DNA from 2 places in the Paenibacillus sp. FSL L8-0644 genome. Region 2 is predicted to be linked to the other one. Evidence: riboswitches for the same ligand, from Rfam matches in the RefSeq annotation. Region 2 holds a riboswitch; the other holds the start of a gene.
What was found. Region 2 has a riboswitch for FMN ahead of ribE (riboflavin synthase). Riboswitches for the same ligand answer to the same signal wherever they lie in the genome.
Positions count from the first base shown of each region.

Region 1: linked by a shared signal. The riboswitch ahead of NSS94_RS06875 (DMT family transporter) and the one ahead of ribE (riboflavin synthase) in region 2 are both predicted to bind FMN.

Region 1 covers NZ_JBBOYN010000001.1:1,528,103-1,533,853, reverse strand. Annotated here, with positions in the region: gene NSS94_RS06885 (ABC transporter ATP-binding protein) at 1-687, shown strand, start outside; gene NSS94_RS06880 (ABC transporter permease) at 680-1,375, shown strand; FMN riboswitch at 1,498-1,642, shown strand; gene NSS94_RS06875 (DMT family transporter) at 1,821-2,768, shown strand; gene NSS94_RS06870 (methyl-accepting chemotaxis protein) at 3,009-5,039, shown strand; gene NSS94_RS06865 (carboxylesterase/lipase family protein) at 5,130-5,751, opposite strand, start outside.
Region 2 covers NZ_JBBOYN010000001.1:3,209,201-3,214,951, forward strand. Annotated here, with positions in the region: gene scpB (SMC-Scp complex subunit ScpB) at 1-60, opposite strand, end outside; gene NSS94_RS14490 (segregation and condensation protein A) at 29-823, opposite strand; gene ribH (6,7-dimethyl-8-ribityllumazine synthase) at 998-1,462, opposite strand; gene ribB (3,4-dihydroxy-2-butanone-4-phosphate synthase) at 1,493-2,176, opposite strand; gene ribE (riboflavin synthase) at 2,237-2,902, opposite strand; FMN riboswitch at 3,234-3,407, opposite strand; gene NSS94_RS14510 (IDEAL domain-containing protein) at 3,479-3,943, opposite strand; gene NSS94_RS14515 (thiamine pyrophosphate-dependent enzyme) at 4,163-5,751, opposite strand, start outside.

The DNA of each region.
Region 1 (5,751 bases), 1.7 Mb from region 2:
GGTTCGATTATTGAATACCCGATTTTTTATGATAGGCTGACGGCGCAGCAAAATCTCGAACTTCATTGTGAATACATGGGCTACTATAATAAGCAGGCTGTTCGGGATGCCCTGGAATTAGTAAACTTGCAGAATGCGGATGACAAGTCGGTAAAAGACTTTTCACTGGGAATGAAACAGCGTCTCGGGATTGCCCGCGCTATTGCGACTAAGCCAGAGCTACTCATTTTGGATGAACCGATTAATGGTCTGGACCCCGTGGGAATCAAGGAAATCCGCCAACTATTCCACATGCTATGCAAGGAATATGGGATGACTCTGCTCGTGTCCAGTCATATTTTAGCGGAAATAGAGCAGATTGCGGATACGGTAGGCGTGATTAATCACGGAAGGCTGATTGAGGAAGTGTCGATGGAACAGGTGCGGGAAACCAATACGGAATACATCGAATTTACGACCAACGATTGTAAAAAGGCGGCCTACGTCCTCTCCCATCATCTGAATCTGAATAATATAAGGGTGCTCAATGAACAGAGTATACGTATTTACGATTCAAATGTACCGCAGAAACAAATTACGAAGACGCTCATTTTAAATGATATAGAAGTGGATTCCATTCATCAGAAAAGCAGTACGCTGGAAGACTACTTTTTGCGGCTGTTAAACGGAGGTGATCTTCATGCTTAAGTTGATGCAACTGGAGCTCAAAAAATTTCATCTGGCGGGTTATATCCGTTCAGCACTGATCGCCAATGCATGCATTCTTGGGCTGCTCTGTATCATCGCGCTGGACAGCCAAAGTACAGGAATACCCGAATTTACACAGTACACTCAGCTTCTCGATCTCATGGACATGCTGGTCAGAGCCACATTTATTGTGTTTGCCTCCGTTCTCCTGTGCCGCTTTATCGTAGGGGAATTTAAGTCCAAATCGATTACGATCCTGTTCATGTATCCGATTCACCGTCAGAAGCTGATGATCGCCAAGCTCTTGGTTGTGCTGCTGTTTACCTTCTTGTCTATTATTATTTCGGAAATAATCATTACGGCTGCTATTCATCTGCTCAACCAGTTTGTCTTGATTGTACCCGATAACCTTACTCTTTCGATACTGGGTCAACAATCAGCACGGACGCTGATCAATGCCGTTGCTGCCAGCTTTATGGGACTGGTTCCGCTGTATATGGGGATGCGAAGATACTCTGTACCTACTACCATTGTGACCTCAATCCTGATTGTAGCATTGCTTTTCTCTAATAATAACGGCGCTACACTTAGCTCCATAGCCCCCGTGCAAATAGGCTTCTCTATACTGGGAATGCTGGTGGCTTATGCGGCGATTCGACGCATTGAGTATAAGGATATTACTTCATAGTATGTAACTTAGTAAAACGCTTTCGAAAAATAGATGAAAATCATTGTTAGATATACACACATTTTTCACTGGACTTCATTCTAAAACAGGTATATCCTATAGGAGAAATTAAAAAACGGAATAAGGATCTTCGGGGTAGGGTGTGATTCCCAACCGGCGGTATGGCTCATGGAGCTAAGCCCGCGACTCTGTATCTGGCAACAGGATACGGACTGATTTGGTGAGATGCCAAAGCCGACGGTAAAGTCCGGATGGAAGAAGATCGAAATATCAACATGCCGCGAAGTGGATGAATGCTGCGTTATGGGTTTTGCAGTTGCAGTAACTTCATTTAACTTGCATAAAGCGGCAAGTTTATTTGATCAACCCCCGTCTTGCATGGCCTTTCGCCATGGACGGGGGTTTTTGTGCCACCGGTCCTGTATTCGCAAGGAGCTAATTGAGTATGAGTCAATCTTCTACTGTACTAACATCCAAAGGTTTTGATCATAGCTCCCACATGAAAAGCGGTTTTTGGCTGGTCGCAATTGGGGCAGCCTTGTGGGGCGCTGATCCGCTGTTTCGTATTATTTTGCTAAAATCATTTACTTCAACACAAATTGTACTAATGGAGCATGTGCTGCTCTTCCTCGCTCTGACACCGATGCTGTGGAAGCATCGTGAGGAACTCAAAGCGGTACGGCTTCGTCAAGTTTTCGCTATTTTGTTCGTCTCGTGGGGCGGCTCGGCTCTGGCCAGCGTGATTTTTACCATGGCGCTCAGCAACGGTGATCTGAATGCTGTACTCTTACTCCAGAAGCTTCAACCATTGGTCGCTATTATTCTGGCCCGCGTTATATTGAAGGAAATGCTGCCGCGTCATTTTGGATTATTAATTGTCGTCGCTCTGTTCGGGACGTATCTTCTGACCTTCGGTTGGTCGCTCCCCTTCGGGCATGTTCGTGATTTTGTCCAGGTCGGTAGTCTACTTGCACTGGGTGCAGCGGTTCTGTGGGGCGGTTCGACAGTCATGGGAAGCTACTTGCTTCGTTCAATGAAATATGAAACGGTAACCTCCCTCCGCTTCATGGTGGCGCTCCCTCTGCTAATTGTCCTCACCTCTGTAGAGCATGCGCCATGGAATATGCCTGCCGGTACATGGGCAGGCGCAGCTGTGATTATCAACTTGCTATTGCAGGCATTGCTTCCGGGTCTTCTTAGCTTATTGCTGTATTACAAAGGCTTAAGTACGACCAAAGCGTCTTATGCTACGATGGCAGAATTGAGCTTTCCCATGGTGGGTGTCGTGATTAATTGGATCGCATTTCAGCAAATCGTTACTGTAGCGCAATTGACTGGTTTTATGCTCATCTGGATTACGCTCTTTATGATTTCACGTCAGCAAAAAAATTAACAGTTCAATGTCCCCTTCATGACTCACCCAAGCCAAATTGTGAAGATGCTTTTGCATCTCCGATTTGGCTTTTTATGTGTTCGCATTAATATTAATCATAGTTCTTTAGACCTGTTTTTCAAAAAAAGTGTCTAAAATATGCTACTATTTCTCGTTTCCCAATGATTACATCTATAAAATTCGTCGGTTTATGTCGAATAAAACAATGTAGTGATCATCAGACACAGAGGAGCAAGAACTATGACTAAAACAAAACAAACAGTTCCGTGGTGGAACAGGTTTCTCAAGCAGTTTTATTTAATGAGGACAAGATTAATAATATCTTTTTTAGCTGTGTTATTGATTCCGAGCGTACTTATCGGGTACTTTTCTTATCAGGGGGCTACGACACAACTCAGTCAGCAAATGGGCGGTTCCGTATACACGAATCTGTATCTGATCCGGAGCAATGTCAATCAGTATGTAGCGCCTATTATGAAAGACCTGGACGTGCTTACCACTGAAATCAATTCTGATTCCATTGGTACCAACCAAGAGACCCTTCAGAAAAAGTTAGATGTTATCGTCAAGGCTCACCCCGAGCTAGATGCAGCGCTTCTCGGCAATGAGAAGGGGCAATACATACGTTCGCCGAAAAAACAGGAGTCCGATTATGATCCCAGGGAGAGAAAATGGTACAAAAACGCGATGCTGGAAAAGGGTAAAGTATTCGTCGGTGTTCCAGTTGCCAGCGTCACGACAGGGAATTTAGTCGTTAATATATCGGGAACGCTGGAGGACGGTGAAGGAGCTGTTGCCCTGGCTTTGAACCTGGACAAAATGAGTGAAAGTCTGCAGTCTGTTAAGATTGGTGAGCGCGGAGGACTCATTATTGTTGATTCTGAACATAAAGTTGTATCTGGGACTGGAACAGCTTTCAACAAGACAGGCAAAAAAGCGGCTGACGCCATAGAAGGACTTCCCGAAGTGGCGACAACCGTCGAAAATGATACTCCTTCCATGTCGCAAATTCAATTTATGAATCGAGATATGCTGGCCTTTACACTTAAGGACCCTCTCACCGGTTGGAGCATTGTCGCACTGTCGGATCTGGAGGATTATAGTGATGCAGTCCAACCAATTCTGAAACAAAGCCTGATTGTGATTGTTATTTCCATACTTGCCGCGGCGATCATCATTGTGCTTATGGTCCGCTCATTCTTAATTCCGCTGCGCAAGCTGCAAGCAGGAACACGCATCGTCCGTGACGGAAATCTGACCGAACGTGTTAATCTATCCAGCAAGGATGAGTTCGGCGAACTGGCACAGAATTTTGACCAGATGACGCATTCCTTGCATACGATGGTCTCAGAGGTCAACCAAACCTCCTCCCGACTTGCTTCCTCTTCCCTGATAATCAAGGAAAGCACAGAGCAAACGACGGAGTCCGTACAACATGTAGCGGAAACGGTTATGGAATCCGCGGAAAATGCAGCCACCAGCGCCGAGGCATCCGAGCAGACCGCTAATGCCGTTGAAGAAATGGCGAAGGGTGTCAGCACCATTGCCGAATCGGCAAGCTCCATCGTGGATTCAGCAGGACAAACCGAGCATGATGTGGCTCAAGGCAGTCAAATGATCAGTAGTGTACGGACCCAAATGGACCGTATTCTGGAGGCTGTCAGCCAAACGGCTAGCCTAATGGATGAGCTATCCCAGCTCTCGGACGATGCGAAGCAGATGAATACGGCTATTGCCGCCATTGCCAAGCAAACCAATTTGTTGTCTCTGAACGCGTCTATTGAAGCTTCCAGAGCTGGCGAAGCCGGGCGTGGATTTGCCGTAGTCGCTATAGAGGTACGCAAGCTGTCTGAGCAATCCAAGGAAAGCGCGGATTCCATCAGTCAGATTATTACTCAGATGCTCGATTTGATTCAACGCTCTACCGCTACCATGAACGGTAATGTTCGTAACCAGGTAGGTGAAGGTATGCGTATTAGCCAAGATGCAGAAGGTGCATTTACGAATATTGAGCGCTCTACTTCTCATATCGTGGAACAAATTCAAAGTGTGTCCGCTGCTGCTGAACAAATCTCAGCCAGTACAGAGGAAGTCTCCGCCACTGTTACCCATTTGGCAAGCCTGTCTCGCAATTCGGCGGACAGCTCGCAGACAACATCTGCTGCTGCTCAGGAACAAATGGCAGCTATGGAGGAAATTGCCTCTTCGTCACAGGAGTTGTCCAACATGGCGCAGGATTTGCAACAGCTGGTTAAGCGATTTAAGATTTAACTTACTACTAACAAAAGCCTTCGTCCGTATACAAATTACGGGCGAAGGCTTTTTACATTTGAGTTCTTGATATGCTCTCTCTCTTGTTACTTATAGGGTCATCTGACCGGTTAAATGACGGCGTCTATCTCCTTCAGGGTCGTGCTCCACCTTAATATTCTGATGGAAAATAGCTGTAGTCCGCTCTTCTCTGTCGTACATCGGCCAAGCCCCCTCGGACAGCACTGGCTTCCCATCACGTGCAAAAGCAACCCATGCCTGCTGCATATCTTGAGCCAGCTTCTGCATCGAAGGTTGAATCTCTAATCCAAGCTTATCTAGCAGCTCCAGATTATCGAAAACAAACGCAATCTCTGCACCGTGAACCGCTTGTCCAAAGGTAGGATGCCCCGGCAATGTCCAATCAAAACGATACATCCATACAGGCGCATGCGCCGACTGTGCAACAGCAAGAGCCAACGCAGGACGCCAAAAAAATAGATCGGTCAACATTTGCGCCTGTCCCTCAATCGTAACCGGAAAAGGTTCTATCAGGTCGCCGATGTCTGACATGCCCGTCATCATTTCCAATGCCTGTCTCGCTGTCGACTTGTTCATTAGATGGGATTCTTTTCGGATGAAATAGCCCCCCTCATGCAAGTTCGTTCCAATCAAAACGGAAACCTGCTTTGCTGAACCTTGCGCGATTGCAGACAGGGGTACATCTGGCAAG
Region 2 (5,751 bases):
TTCCTCTCCTGCTAGAAACAGCAGTCCCTCAATAATTGATTTCAGCTTCAGATAATCCATTAACCCGTAAATCCCCTCTCCACTCCATTACAATATCATCGAAAAGCTTCTCCTGATAACAGAAAATTTGCTTCATTTTCATCAGTTCAAGGATAGCCAAAAAGGTCACAACCACTTCATGCCGATACATATCCTCATGCATCAGCTTGGAGAACAGTAGCCGTCCTCCATTCCCCACCATCTCTAAAGCCCCGATAACTTGCCGGATACGGTCCTTGACTGAAATTTCGTCCCGATGAACACGGGTTACCGTCGTACGTCGTTCTGCTTTGCGCAAAGCACGCTGAAAGGCTGCGACCAAATCGCTTGCATGCAGCCCATGCACCGGATTTACGGGTTCAGTGGGCAGGAATGCACTCAGATCTTCTGGCTCTTTGCCATAAATTAGACTCCGCTCCCACTCACGTTCACTTAGATGGCGAGCAATCCCTTTATATTTACGATACTCCACCAGCTTGCGGACCAGTTCCTCACGTGGATCATAATCCTCTTCCTCATAAAAATCCAAATCGTCATATTCCATCACAGGTGGCTTGGGAAGCAACAATTTACTCTTAATGGATAAGAGCGTCGCCGCCATCACCAGAAACTCGCTCGTAATGTCCAGTTCCAGCTCCTGCATACTGTGCAAAAAAGCCATATACTGATCAGTAATATCGCTAATCGGGATATCCTGAATGTCGATTTCGGCTTTATCAATCAGATGCAACAGTAGATCCAGCGGACCCTCGAATGTTTCCAGCTTGTAGTTTACGACTGTCAATGTGCTTCCCCCTGCCTTACTCCAATCATCATTCAACAATACCTTTCCCTATAGCACTTATGCTCTGCGTTATCAATCCCTCTTTCTGTAGTATATACGTCATCGCCTTGCTTAACAATCCAATCCCTTTTTTCCCCTCGCAGTTTATACCGTTCTATTCAGCTATTCCTATCATTAAAATTGCTTGCCGAGATTGGCCATTTCAATCGCAGCCAGTGCTGAATCCCAACCTTTATTACCAGCCTTCGTACCTGCTCGTTCAATAGCCTGTTCAATGTTTTCTGTAGTCACTACCCCAAAAATAACAGGTACTCCCGTTTTTAGGCTGCTCGCTGCCACACCCTTGGCCACTTCATTGCAGACGATATCATAATGTGAAGTAGAACCACGGATGACCGTACCCAGCGTAATTACGGCATCATATTTGCCGCTTGCAGCCATTTTTTGCGCAATTAGTGAAATTTCAAATGCACCCGGAACCCAGGCTACATCAATTTCATCTTCCTGTGCACCATGTCGTTGAAGTGCGTCAATTGCACCGCTTAACAGCTTGCTCGTAATAAACTCATTAAATCTGCCCACCACAATACCATATTTTAAACCGTTCGATACAAGATTACCTTCTAGAAAACGTGCCATAATTAATCAACCTCTCTTAATTTAAATTATTTACAATGACAAACGACGACGGTAGTCCACCAAATCCTGAATACTGATCAGCTTCAATTGATGTCGCTTAGCGACCAATGCCAGATCAGGCAGGCGGGCCATTGAGCCATCTTCCTTTATAATTTCACAAATGACTCCAGCAGGCTTGAAGCCACTGAGTCGAGCCAGATCAACAGCCGCCTCCGTGTGACCAGCACGCTGCAAGACACCCCCATCGCGAGCAATCAGCGGGAACATGTGACCAGGCTTGCGGAAATCACTTCCTGTGACTGCTTCGTCTGCCAAGGCGCGTACAGTCAAGGAACGCTCGGCCGCTGAAATCCCCGTTGTTGTCTCCATATGATCTACCGATACCGTAAAGGCAGTACCGTGGAAATCTGTATTTTGCTTTACCATAGGATGCAATTCCAAGGCCTCGGCTCTTTGTCGTGTGATCGGCACACAGACCAACCCGCGACCTTCTGTAATCATGAAATTAATGACCTCAGGCGACGCTTTTTCAGCCAAAGCGATAAAATCGCCTTCATTTTCGCGCTGTTCATCATCCACTACAATGACAACCTTACCGTTTTTCAAGTCCTCCAACGCTTCTTCGATGGAATCCAAACGAATCTCTTCGTCATGTTCCAACTCGCCATGCTCTATGACGTTTGCCATTGCACTTGTTTGGCTACCTCTATCCATAACACTTTCCTCCTTATGTCTTGTGCCACGAATGCTCCTAAACAGGTTTACCATTCAATATCAGGCAAAGCCGTATTTCGCCAAATAGTCCAAACTGAGAGGAGCTTTTTCTACTCTCTCCGCCTCCGTTGCACCTCTGTAATTTAAAAGCTGTTCTACATATTTGCCCAAAATATCGCATTCGATATTGACGGTATCCCCCTCACGTTTGGCTTGTAAGGCCGTTTCGGATAAGGTGTGGGGAATAATGGATACGGCAAAGGTATCTCCCGTACGCTGTGCGACTGTGAGGCTTATACCATCAATTGTGATTGACCCTTTGAGAAGAATATATTTAAATAATGTTTGATTTTTAGGCTCAATTTCGAACACCACTGCATTCTGGTCTGATGTCACCCCGCGAATCGTTCCCGTCCCGTCCACATGTCCTTGCACGATATGTCCTCCGAACCTTCCACTCGCCGCCATCGCTCGCTCCAGATTGACTCGGCTGCCGGATCTCAACTCTTTCAGATTAGTGCTACGAAAGGTTTCCGGCATCACATCAACCTTAAAGTCTTTCGTACCGATCTGTATCGCCGTCAGGCAAACGCCATTCACTGAGACACTGTCTCCTATTTTTAAATCGCCCAACACCACGGAACCCGAAATCCCCAGCACCATCGCTTCACCGCTTTTGGAAATGGTTTGAATACGACCCACTTCCTCGACCAATCCGGTAAACATGCCTTCACTCCTTTCCACTACATCTCAGTTTATCCCTAATTCATCAGCTATAAGCGCAAAAAACCCCCAGTTCGGATTCAATCCGTCATGGGGGTGATGAGAGTCACATTTGTAGTATACAAGCGCAGTTCATTTGCATCTTAAGACGACATGAAATCATAGGTTTGCCAATAGAAAGCATGACTGAGTATACAACCAAATACGCTCAGAACACCCATCAAAAAGAAAGCTTAAGCAAGCTATCGCCCGATGCTGTCCTACAACGAAATAAGCCGTACGCACAATTGGGTATGCTAAAAATCGGCACATGTCACGTCATGCACATGCGCTTCGTATCCTTCTCCCATCCAGACTATACTGTCGGTCCCGGATTTGCACCAGGTCCACCTTCTGCTGATCATTCAGCATCCGGGTCACGGACTAAGCCATGCTGTTTCTCACAAAAACGATCCACAAACATGTCATCACCGCCGGTGGGGAATTTCGCCCCGCCCCGAAGGATCTTGCTCTTATTTAATTGAATTAACATTAAACTTGTTACGTATATTAGCACCGACTTCTAAAAAAAGCAAGTTATCAAATAGAAGCTCCTGCTTTGGTTTTGACATATTGGCTGGAGAGTTCTTCAAACCAGGTTTTATCGTTCATATGAAGCGCCAAGTCAATCAGATCGGCCAGTTCCTCGACTCCCAGCTCTGTTGCATGATCAAAGGTAATTACGGCTGAAGCAACCGGTCCTCGCCCTTCCTCAGAACATGCTTCATAATCCAGTCGTACATCAACATGTCCGTCAATAAACTCGCATTTTAGAAAATAAATAATTTCGCACATTAAAATGGGGCGTACTTGTGTTTCTAACACGCAATCCATCACCTTGGCAGAATAATGCTGGTTCGTCAGCGTAAATTTGTGTTCTGTCGCTGCCAGCGAGGTCCGTCCAAAATCATCCGTAAACTTGAGTTCCACTGGCTTGATGTTCATAACCTTAGGGATTTGCTTCTTTATAATTTCGATTATTTCAACTGTATTCAGCTTAATCATTACCTGCACCTCATTGCATCTTAAAATTCAGAAGAAAACTTTTTAACGTGCCTCTTATAGGCCTCCACTCCTATATCGGAAATCATTACCTGTTTTTTTATGCTTCAACCCATAAACGACAAAAAAGATTCTTTGCGCAAAAAGCGCAAAGAATCTTGATCGAGCCACTACAGTAACAGCGGCTAACAATGTTAATCGATGATTATGCAAAAAACAGGATTATAGCTCTGAAATTTCATGTTTCTTTTTCAGGATAGTCCAGCGACGCTCAATCTCCTGTTCAAAGGTCGCCAGCGTAGCCTCCTCCTTAATAAGATGCTTCGTTTTACCCATTAATTTCAGCCATTCAGCAGCTGGAATTCGTTTTCCTTTGTCCTCCGGATTGTACGTAATCGTCGTACTGCCTTGCTCTATTTCGTACAAAGGAAAGAAACAGGACTCGACTGCGGCGCCCACAATGCTGGTACCCAGTCTGTCTTCGGATTTCCAATTCAGCGGACAGGCGCACAGGATTTTACCATAGGCCGTACCCACGTTGTTTGCATACCATTGAGCCTTGGCTGCTTTACGCAGCATATCCTGCGGATGACTTTCAGCAGCGGTAAAAGCATACGGAATGTTACAAGCAGCCATGATTTGCACGGTATCCTTGTGATGCCCTTGCTTTCCTTTTTGCATTTTACCTACACCCGACGTACTGGTCATGTGACCGAGCGGAGTGGAGTAAGATTGCTGTGAACCTGTATTCATGTACCCCTCGTTATCATATTCCAGCATGATTAGCTTATGATTACGCAGAGCCGCACCAATCGCAGAACCCATACCAATATCCATCCCACCGTCACCACTAATCATGATAAAGGTCGGATCGTCCGACATCTCAATTTCATTACGCCGTTTCATTTCCATGTAAGCTTCCAGCGCTCCTGAAAGGGTAGCGGCCCCGTTTTGAAAAAGATTGTGGATCATCGGTTGTTTGTGTGATGTATATGGATACCCTGTCGTCGTCACATATACGCAGCCTGTCTGGAACAGCACGACAATATCCCCTTCAATACCTTTGAAAAACAGTTCCAGCGCAGACAATGCCCCACATCCTGGACAAGCTCCGTGGCCTGGTGAAAGACGCCGTGGTTTGGTTGTCAACGACCGCAAAGGTGGTACCTTGACCTTGAGCTTCCCGGTCTCCTCGTCCGGCGTAACCTGAATCAGACCCGTCCGGTAATCATTACCACGTGGCGGCTGCATAACTTGCGGCATCACCTTGTCCGGTGAACCCGAATTAATTCCGTAGTAATCAAAGGGCTTCTCTACTCGTCCGGCCTCTGCCGCCTCGATTGCAAGCTGGAAGAACGCCTCTGCATCTTCTGCATAAAAATCTTTGCCGCCCAAGCCAAAGATACGGCTCAACACGAGTGTCCGATTCAGCGGGTCCTCCTGCAAGGCCGCTTTAATTTCATGCGTTAAATTACCGCCGTCCGCCCCATACGAGTCTGCACGTTCACCTACCAGCAACGCCTTGACATTGCGTAATGCTTCCCGCAGTTGTGCGGCTGGGAACGGTCGGATGATGTTCGGACGTATCACACCAGCTTTAATTCCGCGCGCGCGGAGTTGATCCGCCACATCCTTGGCCGATTCAGCCGCCGAATTCAACAGAAATACCGCAACCTCAGCATCCTCCATTTGATACAGATCTAAAATCGGGTATTCCCGACCGGATAAAGCGGCATATTCTGCTGCTACCTGCTCATATACTCCTTCTGACAGCTTCAGTGCTTCGGACAGCTGAACATGATTATTCGTCA